DNA from 2 places in the Phormidesmis sp. 146-12 genome. Region 2 is predicted to be linked to the other one. Evidence: riboswitches for the same ligand, from Rfam matches in the RefSeq annotation. Region 2 holds a riboswitch; the other holds the start of a gene.
What was found. Region 2 has a riboswitch for cobalamin ahead of cobG (precorrin-3B synthase). Riboswitches for the same ligand answer to the same signal wherever they lie in the genome.
Positions count from the first base shown of each region.

Region 1: linked by a shared signal. The riboswitch ahead of ACKFKF_RS14125 (energy-coupling factor ABC transporter permease) and the one ahead of cobG (precorrin-3B synthase) in region 2 are both predicted to bind cobalamin.

Region 1 is NZ_JBJPHS010000029.1:15,625-20,781, reverse strand. It holds gene ACKFKF_RS14155 (hypothetical protein) at 1-66, shown strand, start outside; gene ACKFKF_RS14150 (clan AA aspartic protease) at 63-434, shown strand; gene ACKFKF_RS14145 (hypothetical protein) at 462-617, opposite strand; gene ACKFKF_RS14140 (energy-coupling factor ABC transporter ATP-binding protein) at 714-1,577, opposite strand; gene cbiQ (cobalt ECF transporter T component CbiQ) at 1,564-2,364, opposite strand; gene ACKFKF_RS14130 (energy-coupling factor ABC transporter substrate-binding protein) at 2,382-2,672, opposite strand; gene ACKFKF_RS14125 (energy-coupling factor ABC transporter permease) at 2,675-3,430, opposite strand; cobalamin riboswitch at 3,448-3,606, opposite strand; gene ACKFKF_RS14120 (class I SAM-dependent methyltransferase) at 3,733-4,473, opposite strand; gene ACKFKF_RS14115 (caspase family protein) at 4,497-5,157, opposite strand, start outside.
Region 2 is NZ_JBJPHS010000020.1:5,162-10,318, reverse strand. It holds gene cbiD (cobalt-precorrin-5B (C(1))-methyltransferase CbiD) at 1-663, opposite strand, end outside; gene cbiE (precorrin-6y C5,15-methyltransferase (decarboxylating) subunit CbiE) at 744-1,961, opposite strand; adenosylcobalamin-variant (AdoCbl-variant) riboswitch at 2,023-2,113, shown strand; gene cobG (precorrin-3B synthase) at 2,170-3,594, shown strand; gene ACKFKF_RS11275 (precorrin-8X methylmutase) at 3,616-4,245, shown strand; gene ACKFKF_RS11270 (precorrin-2 C(20)-methyltransferase) at 4,242-4,949, shown strand; gene cobJ (precorrin-3B C(17)-methyltransferase) at 4,946-5,157, shown strand, end outside.

The DNA.
Region 1 (5,157 bases), on a different contig from region 2:
GTGATTCGGATTGGACATCGCACCGTTTATCGGTTTGGTTCGCGGAGCCTGAAGAAGCCAGTATGATGCAAGGTTTCGTGAATCAAAGTTGTGAAGCGATCATTCCGGTGGTTGTTGGTCATAGCAGAGCACGTCAGCAAATGGTTCAGGTAGTGGTCGATACAGGCTTTACCGGATTTTTGTCGCTCCCCTTATCTATCATTGAGTCGCTGGAATTGCCTTGGATATTCCGCGATTCCGCAACGTTGGGCGATGGTAGTGAAGTTCTTTTTGATATGTATCGCGCCTCTGTCATCTGGCATGGACAATATCAAGTTGTGGATGTGGCAGCATCAGAGGCAGAGCCGCTTATCGGCATGAGTTTGCTGTATGGCTCTAAACTTCAAATTGAAGCAGTTGAGGGCGGCATTGTGGCGATTGAAACCATGATGTAGTTAATGGTCATTTCGTTGAGGCAAGGTCTAACAATGCTGTTGGAGCAGCGGAAAGAGTCTTCTCGCTTCGTTGATAGTTCTTTCGTCGTCGCGCAACAGAACCGTTAACTGGCTAAGTTTAGGGGTAGAGAATGGCGGTAAGTCAATAATTCGACATTGCATGGGGTGCGATCGCAGTGCCATATCCAACTTTCAATGACTGCGGATGGTGGTTGATACTAATAATGTGTTTGAAGGTTCCACCAAACAGGACGGTGCTTCAGTGATTTTTGTGAATCGTTATTCATATCGAAGCACTTCTAAAATGCGGTTTCGCAACGGTTCAACAATTCTCTCTTGTAGTGATTTAGGTTCTTGAGACAAGGCTTCTGTCACCTGATCTAAAACCTTAAATACTAGAGGAATTTCTAATTGAAGCTGGTTGAGAGTGTCGCGTTGAGCAAATACATGCTGAGGCGTTCCTTCTAAAATGAGTTGCCCTTTGTTGAGGATAAAAATCCAGTCGGCCCAACAGTAGGCTAAATCTAAATCGTGAGTGGCCATGACGATCGTCGTTCCCCTTTGGTGAATCTGACGTAGTTTTGCCATCAGATCGCGGGTTTGACGTGGGTCGAGGTAGGCCGTTGGCTCGTCTAACAGCAATAGTTCTGGCTCAAGCACCATAACATCGGCGAGAGAAACGCGCTTTTTTTGCCCCAAACTTAAGTGATGAACGGGACGGGCGGCCAGTTCAGTAAGGTTGAAAGCGGCGATCGCTTCCCCAACTTTTTGAATCACGTCTGCATCTGGCAAACCTAAATTACACAGCCCATACGAGATATCTTCTTCAACGGTAGAGGCCACTAGCTGCTGTTCGGGATCTTGAAAAACTAGCCCGACTTTTTGACGAAGATTGAGCAGGGAGGAGCGACCCCTTGCGGGTAACTCGAAGCGATCGTAGCGAAGCGGTGAACCTTGCCAATGAATTCGTCCTTTTTGGGGTTTGTAGAGTCCGTTTGCTAAGAGAAACAGCGTGGTTTTGCCGCAGCCATTTTGACCAATTAAGGCACAGCGTTTGCCTGACGGAATGCGTAACGTAAGATTCTCAAGGGCGGGTTGATCACTGCCAGGATAGGTGTAGCCAACTTGCTCAAATAGAAGCATAGTGCCATCCCGTGAGCGCGACTAAAATGACACACCCTAACAATGCCTCAAAGCTGTAACGTTTGGAGGGATAATAACGCCGCGAGTGACATACCCGAAACTCTCCAGTAAAGCCACGGGATTCTAAGGCGAGAGAGGCTTGACGATAGTTTTCTAAAGTACGACGAAGGAGTTGCCCAATTAGCAGCCCCAGACTTTTGATCCAAAGTTTTTGAGTATGGTAGCCGTTGCGCGATCGCTGCGCCATCCAAATCTCATTCGCCGTGCGTAACAACACAAAGATAAATCTGTACATCAACATCAAGAGATCAACTAATAATACAGGGCACTCAACGCGACGCAGAATGTCTAGAACTTCAGTAAAGGGAATGGTCAACATGACAAAATAAATACAGGCAGTAGAGGCGATCGTTCTCACGCCCAACACACTTACCTGCTGCATTCCTTGATGACTCAGATAAATAAAATGATCGTTCCAAACGAATCCCTGCCACACATCAGACTGAACCAAAGATAAATTAGATAAGGCAACGCTGCTGACAACAAATGCAGGCAGACTAGTCAACCAAAACCCAATCGGAATGAAAAGCAGCCGCAAATAGATCGAAACCGAAATTCTAGCATAAGCCACAATCCAAATGCTCACCCAAACAGTAATCAGGATCTGTATGGGAGCAGAAGTGCAATAGGTAATCGACAAAAGCACGATCGCAAACAGCAATTTTTGACTCGGTGGCAAGTGGCGTAGTCGATTGGTGTAAGCGATCGTATCAATTTGCAGGGTCATGTTTGGCAGAATACAGGCTATTGATCATCCTTGCGCTGCTGCGATCGACCTTTGTATAAGCCCAGAATGTAACCTGTGATGCCTGCCCCGATCGCCGCTTGAGCTGCAAATAAGAAAGTTTGCACTTCGGGGCCAGAATCCTTGAGCACAGGCTGAAACCAGGGTTTGTAGTCCGGTCGAATCTCTTGAATTGCAGTTGAATTGTGACCGTCGGTTGCTCCAAACTCTCTGCCCTGGAGAACTAACAAAGGGCCAAGCGATAAAACAACTACGCCGATGAGTAATAGCCAGTTCGATCGTTTATTCATCATTATTGTGGTTCTCTTAATGCTTTCAGGGTTTGCAGTTCTTGTTCTCCATAATGCTGTAGCCAGTTCCAAACTAGTACCGTGAGCAACCCTTCAGTCACGGCTAGGGGAACTTGGGTAATGGCAAAAATACCTGCAAACTTGAGAAATGACGCAATAAAGCCACCTTGCACAGCAGGAAATGCTAATGCAAGTTGTACGGCGGTTACCAGATACGTGATCAAATTTGCCAACGCCGCGGCTAAAAAGATTGCAACCTTTTGATACCCAGTTCGCAATACAAGATGGTAGGTGAAATAGGCCACGTAAGGGCCCACGATCGCCATCGACACCATATTTGCACCCAGCGTTGTCAAGCCTCCATGCGCCAGCAACAACGCCTGAAAGAGCAAGATTAATCCCCCCAGCACAGACATCACGGAAGGGCCAAACAAAATTGCGCCCAGCCCAGTCCCCGTCGGGTGAGAACAGCTACCCGTCACCGAAGGAATTTTGAGCGCTGACAAGACGAAGGTGAATGCGCCAGACAGTGCCAGCAATAGCTTGAGTTCGGGGTTTTGTTGAGTGATGCGGGTGAGCGATCGTAGCCCCAGCAAAAAGAACGGCAGCGCGACCGCCCACCAAAAGATTGCCCACCATACAGGCAAAAACCCTTCTGAAATGTGCATGGCGTAAGCAGGACTTGCTGAAGCTAGAAAAAGATAGCAACTTAAGCCAGCCATCAATCCCAGGCTGACCCATTTTCGACGTGTCTTCATCCTGTACCTCGCAGATAAGACGATGGGCGCGATCGGCAGGCATTCTGGCTCAAGAGTAGATTGATGAACGAATCAAAACTCTCTTACAGTTGCGGGACAGCGGTAGAATTACACTACACTTTCCCTGTTTCCTCCGACGGCTGCTCCCCGTCAGAACCGATGCGTGGAATTTAGCATACTGGATCAAAAGCAAATTAGAAAGGAATTTGCCTCGATCGTTACACTGCGGTTTTCGCAACAGTCTGGCTGGCGGTTCAAACCGCGCCTACAAGAACGACTCATAGCAATTTATTCAGTGACAGTCAGGCTAACTTTGGCTTCTCGAAGATCATTAAATGCTGCTGAGGTAAACCGTTTCTAGTTTCCTGATAGATTAATCCGACTTCTGCCATTTCTTTTTTGACTTGTGCTTGCGTCATTTTGTGCAGCGCTTTGATCAAAATTAAAGGATTCTCACCGCGATATTCAACAAGCGCCACTTTTCCTCCGGGTTTTAAGGACTTGACGATCGCCGCCATCATCTCTTGGGGATACTCAAATTCATGATATGCATCGACCATCAACGCCACATCAACACTGTTTTCGGGCAGATTGGGATTGGTGACACTGCTCAAAATAGGCTCGACGTTGGCAATGTGTTTTTTGGCTTTGAGGTCGTTGAGAATCTCGATCATTTCGGGCTGAATGTCTACTGCAAACACCTTGCCCTGAGACAGACGAGGCGCAATCCGAAAGCTAAAATAACCCGTCCCTGCACCAATATCGGCAACCACATCGGTCGGTTTGAGATCGAGGGCACTGATCACTTTTTGCGGTTGTTCTTCGCCCGATCGTCGGGGACGCTCTAACCAACCTGCACCTTCGTGGCCCATCACCTGAGCAATTTCACGATCGAGATAAAATTTACCAATGCCATCAGAACTATGCTGCAATCGCTTCTCATACACAGATGTATCGGCTAAAACAACGCTGGGCGCATCGACCCAACAATGCAGCGTGAATAGAACCAGCAATACAACACGCAAAACTTTTTGAATGAACATGAGTACTTTTCTCAAACAACTTGTCAAACAACTTGATAGACAAACCGAAAGGTCGCCCACTCATTGATATCGAGCAGATAACTTTCGATCGCGCCTACCGTCTTCTCAGCATTCTGACTCGCTTGATGCAGGTCTTTGAGAATCGCTTGGGCCACTTCTAAAGGTCGCTCAATAGAGCGAATTCCTGACTGTGAGGGCGACTGCACCAGGCTTTGAGTTTCACTAAAGGGCGCACGGCTACAAATTAGGTGAGTTTCGGCAAGCCCGATCGGACTGCGAACCGTCCATTCCAGCGTCGGCACCGTCAACACCGTTTTGGGAGAAACCGCCGCCTCATCTGCCCAAATCACAAACGACTGACCGCTATTATCCAACCCCAACAACACAAAATAAAGCGGCTGATCTCCCTGATTTTCGAGGCGATATTGCAGGGAGGTGCCGATCGCCAGCGTCAAGCGTTTGCCTTCTTGAGCGCCTGCATTGGAAACCATTCCTTGAGAAACGCGAGCCGTCTTTTGCTGGATCAAAACCCGCTCTAAAGAAGACTTCTCAATCAATTCTGCTTGAATTCCCAATGTCTGCGATCGCGCATTTACCGTCAGATTCAACAATTTTGCGGCGAGTAACCGTTGCAGGTGAGGCACCAATCGTTTGACGGCTAGCTTGACCGCTTCGCCCGATTCT
Region 2 (5,157 bases):
CCAGTTACCCGTTTGTACGATCGCTCCCGCATCCAACCCCAAGCGATCGGCTACCTGTAAACCATTACTGCCAATACAAAAAATTAAATCGGAGTGAGATTGCACTTTCTCTCGAAGCGAAACGCGAAATTCTTCTAAATGATCGGCGGCTGAGAATGGTTTTGAGATACCGCTCGTTCCGAGTAGAGATAAACCTTCGAGAATGCCAAATGCTTCATTTGAAGTACGCTGCGCGAGTTGACGACCTTCGGGGAGAATGATGGAAATTGTCAGGGTACGATCGCTCGGAATCAGAGCCAATAGATTCGCATCAAACAACCGTCGCGCATAGCTGTAGATTGCGGGATCTCCTGCGGCCGTTTTGCCCAATCCCTCGCCCGCCTGTAGGATGAGTGGAGGTTGATTGCCCCGTTCTGATAACCTCACCCAGGCCCAAATCGGCGTGTCGCGAGTCAAATCCAAATTGTCGCCCGGATCACTGAGGGTAATCGCGATCGCGCTGACTTCATCCAGTTTGGCGACTTGAGAAATTGGAATTTCAGCCAGGTCGGGCAATAGATCGAGAGAGACGATCGAGGGTGGGTCTGAATTCAATAACTGTAGAAGGGCCGCTTTGGCGGCAGCGACAGCGAAAACGGGAAGGGTGTAACCTGTGCGGGGCATGGGAGATGAGGAGTGAGGAGTGAGGGGTGAGGAGGGAGGAGACGTTGGACTTTAGTCTCTGGTCTTCTGTCTCTGTCTCATCACGGCTTGCGAGCGACCCATTGGGTGATGGGAGAGAGGGATTTCCAACCGAGGAAACGACCGATCGGGGCTGCTCGTTGAATGGAGATGCGGGTGAATTCGCCGCCGACGCGATCGTGCCATTCAAAAAGCTTTTGTTCGCCTTTGAGGGTGACGACGTTGGCGACGAGACGACCGCCCGATCGCAGGGCTGACCAGCAGGTTTCGATCAGTCCTTCTGTGGTTGCGCCACCGCCGATAAAGATGGCATCGGGTTGAGGAAGGTCGGTGAGAATTTTGGGTGCGGTGCCTTCTAAAATCTGTAAATTTGGCGTTCCTAATGCGTTGGCGTTGTCAGCAATGTAGTTTGTGCGGGAGCGTTCGATCGCAATGGCCCGACAGCGGGGGTGACTTCTCATCCATTCGATGGCGATCGAGCCACAGCCAGCCCCAACATCCCATAAAAGCTGGCCAGGTAAGGGGGCGAGGGCTGAAAGGGTGATCGCCCGAACTTCTCGCTTGGTCAATTGTCCGTCGTGGTGGTAAGCGTGATCCGGTAGTCCAGGAATTCGAGAGCGCGGAACGGTTTTAGAATCAGCGACACATTGAATGGCGATCGCGTTCAAGTCGTCTAATTCGGTCTGATTCCAGTCGGAAGCGATGCTTTGAAGGATGCGTTCTCTCGCGCCGCCCAAACGCTCTAAAACGGTGAGAGAACTGTTTCCAAAGCCTTTTTCGGAGAGTAGACGGGCGACGATCGCGGGCGTTTGTTTGCCTTCGCTCAAGACTAGCAGCTTTGCACCGGGATAGAGATACGCATTCAGTAATGCAAGCGGACGACTGCACAGACTCAGCGTTTCAGCTTCAGTCAGCGACCATCCCAGACGAGAACAGGCCAGGCTAAAAGTCGATGGAGCAGGAACGATCGTCATTTCTGCCAGAGGAATTTTGCGCGTCAGCATCACCCCAATGCCGTAGCACATCGGATCGCCACTCGCCAAAACACAGATCGCCTGTCCCCGTCGCTGCATGATTTCTTCTACAGAATGATGAATTGGAGTCGCCCAGACAATCTTCTCCCGTTGATCGCTCTCTGAAATCATCGCCAAATGTCGATCACCCCCTACCAAAATTTCTGCATGATCGACGAGAGAACGAGCGATCGCAGACAATCCAGCCAGCCCGTCTTCGCCAATTCCCACCACAGACAGCCACTTTTTCTCCAAGTCCAAACTCATCGCCATCAATCCGACAAAACGTTAAGGATGCAGGATTCTCGATCCGTTCTCATGCTAAGTTACTGAAGTTTAGGGTTGGGAAAGTTCGGTGAGATTCCGATACTGTGCCGCAACTGTAATGGGCAAGCCCAAGTCAGAATGCCAACTTTAGGAATGTCATCAGGCATGTTGTTTGAGATTCTCTGCGTCGCACGGAGAAGGAGTTTCAGTGATATCGTCCCAATCTACTGCCTGTCCAGGGTTATTTTATGCCACATCGGCCGCAGATGGCGTTTTGTCACGCTTGCGGATTCCAGGCGGCGTTCTCAATGTTGAGCAGTGTGAAGCGATCGCCAATCTCGCAGATCAGTTTGGTGGCGGCTTTGTGGATGTGACCAATCGAGCGAATGTGCAAATCCGTGAGAGCAAGATTTCGCCAGAGGCATTGACGCAGTTACAAACCATTGGACTGGCTTCTCCGATCGCCGAAGTGGATGCCCTTCGCAACATTATGAGCAGTCCGACTGCGGGCAGCGATCGACAGGCAGCGATCGACGTACGTCCTTTAGTTTCTGAATGGAATCAAACCATTATTGCTCATCCAGAATTTGCGATTTTGTCGGCTAAATTTAGCGTTTGTTTTGACGGTGGTGAAGCGGTTTCGGTGCGCGATCGACCCAACGATATTGCCTTTTCTGCGGTTAAAAATCAGTTTCATCTCGCCCTCAGTTTGGGAGACCGGGGAACCTCACCGCTAGATGTGGGTGTAGCAATTCAACCTGATCAAGTTCTGCCAACTTTACTGGCGCTGACTGAAGTCTATTGCGATCTAACCCCTCTAATTAATCGCCGTAAGCCTCGATTGAGAGACGTTCTACATGAGTTTGGGGTTGAATCTTACTTACAAAAAGTAGAACAGCGCTTGCCGTTTAAGTTTCAGGATTGTGAGGCGAAATTAAAGAAATCTTCCCCTTCCTATCAGCATTTAGGAATTCACGCTCAACGTCAACCAGGACTATTTTATGTCGGACTTGTGCTGCCTCTGGGACGATTAGAAGCAGTTCAATTAAAAGGATTAGCTAACCTATCGAAGCAATTTGGATCAGGTGGACTGCGCTTAACGCCCTGGCAAAATGTGCTGATTCTAGGAATCCGAGAGCAATCGCTTCCCCAACTCCAGCAAGGGATAAAAGCGTTGGGACTGGACTGGTCAGAAAGAAGTTTTTGGGGCGCGATCGTCGCCTGTTCGGGTAAGGCTGGCTGCGTGTCTTCGGCGACAGAAACTAAGCAAGATGCGATCGCGTTAGTTGAAGATTTGCAAGGAAAAGTTACGCTCGATCGACCGATTAATTTACACTTTAGCGGTTGCAAAAAATCCTGTGCCCAACATACTCAAAGTGACATTACGTTACTAGGAATAGAAACCGACGATAACGCTGCCGTTTATGATATTTACATTCGAGACAACGCTGAAGATCATACAAAATTCGGTCAAATCCTTTACTCAAACATTCCACCTGAACATCTTTCCCCGCTCATTGAGAACATGTTAAAAACCTACCAATTAAAACGCGAAAATTCAGATTCCTTTCGAGAATTCACTCAGCGCTACACCCTTCCACAACTTCAACACTTCTTTAACCAACCTCTTTAACCAACTTCCCTCCTCCCTTTTATGACCGACTACATCCGAGACGGCAACGAAATTTATCGAAACTCTTTTGCCATGATTCGATCGGAAGCCAATTTAGCCAATTTGCCCCCTGATTTTGAGACGATCGCCGTTCGATTGATCCACGCTTGCGGCATGACCGACTTGGTAGAAGATTTAGCCTACTCTGCCGACGCAGTACAAGCTGGACGATCTGCCCTTCAAGCAGGAGCCTCCATTCTCTGTGATGCCCGCATGGTCGCTGAAGGCGTGACACGACGCAGACTTCCCGCTAACAATTCCATAATTTGCACACTCAACGATCCACAAGTGCCAATGCTGGCGCAAAAAGTCAACAACACGCGCTCGGCGGCCGCTTTAGAACTCTGGCGATCGCAACTGGAAGGCTCAGTCGTGGCGATCGGGAATGCTCCTACTGCACTTTTTCGATTACTAGAGATGTTAGACGAAGGAGTGCCAAAACCCGCTTTGATTCTAGGCTTTCCCGTCGGATTTGTGGGAGCAGCCGAGTCAAAAGCAGCCCTGGCGGCCCATAGTCGAGGCGTTCCTTTTATCACCCTTTTGGGACGACGAGGCGGAAGTGCAATGGCAGCCGCAGCCGTGAATGCGTTGGCAATGGAGGCAGAAGTATGACGAACTCAAAAGGACGGCTTTATGGCATTGGCGTGGGGCCCGGCGATCCAGAATTGCTGACGCTCAAGGCCTATCGCTTGCTGAAATCAGCTTCCGTCGTAGCGTACCAATCCGCAGATAATCACGCCAGTGTTGCTCGATCGATTGTCGCAGGCTATCTCAACGATCTCCAGATCGAAGTACCGTTTCACTTTCCCCGCGCCCTCGACCCCTATGAGGCAAAACCGCTCTATGACCAGGCTGTGAGACCGATCGCCGATCATTTAGCCGCAGGTCACGATGTCGTTGTTTTGTGTGAAGGCGATCCGCTATTCTATGGATCATTCATGTATCTGTTCACACGCTTTGCTCACTTGTATGAAACGGAAGTAGTTCCCGGTGTGTCTTCTCCGATGGCTTGTGCGTCTGCGATCGGGATTCCCCTCAGTTATCGCAATGATATTTTTAGCGTGTTGCCTGCCACTTTATCGAGTGACGTGTTAGCAGCTCAGTTAGTGAATGCTGATGCGGCCGCTATCATTAAATTGAGCAGACATTTTGCTAAAGTTCGGGATGTTTTGAAAAGAGTAGGATTGATGTCCAGAGCGCGTTACATCGAACGAGCCACAATGGCCGAACAGCGGATTGTCGCCCTGGATGAAGTGGATGCCGATCGCGTGCCTTATTTCTCAATGATTCTTGTGCCGAGTACCGTTCAGCTATGACAAAAAGCAGCGTAGCCGTGGTGATTTTGGGTCAGCAAAGTGTCCCGGTTGCCCGAAAATTAATGACGGCGTTACCGGGAGCCAAACTCTACGGATTAGTGGGACGAACCACAGACGTAGACGTTCACTTTGACCAGTTTGGGGACACTCTACGAGAATTGTTTTGTCAAGGAACGCCGATCGTGGGTCTATGTGCCGCCGGAATTTT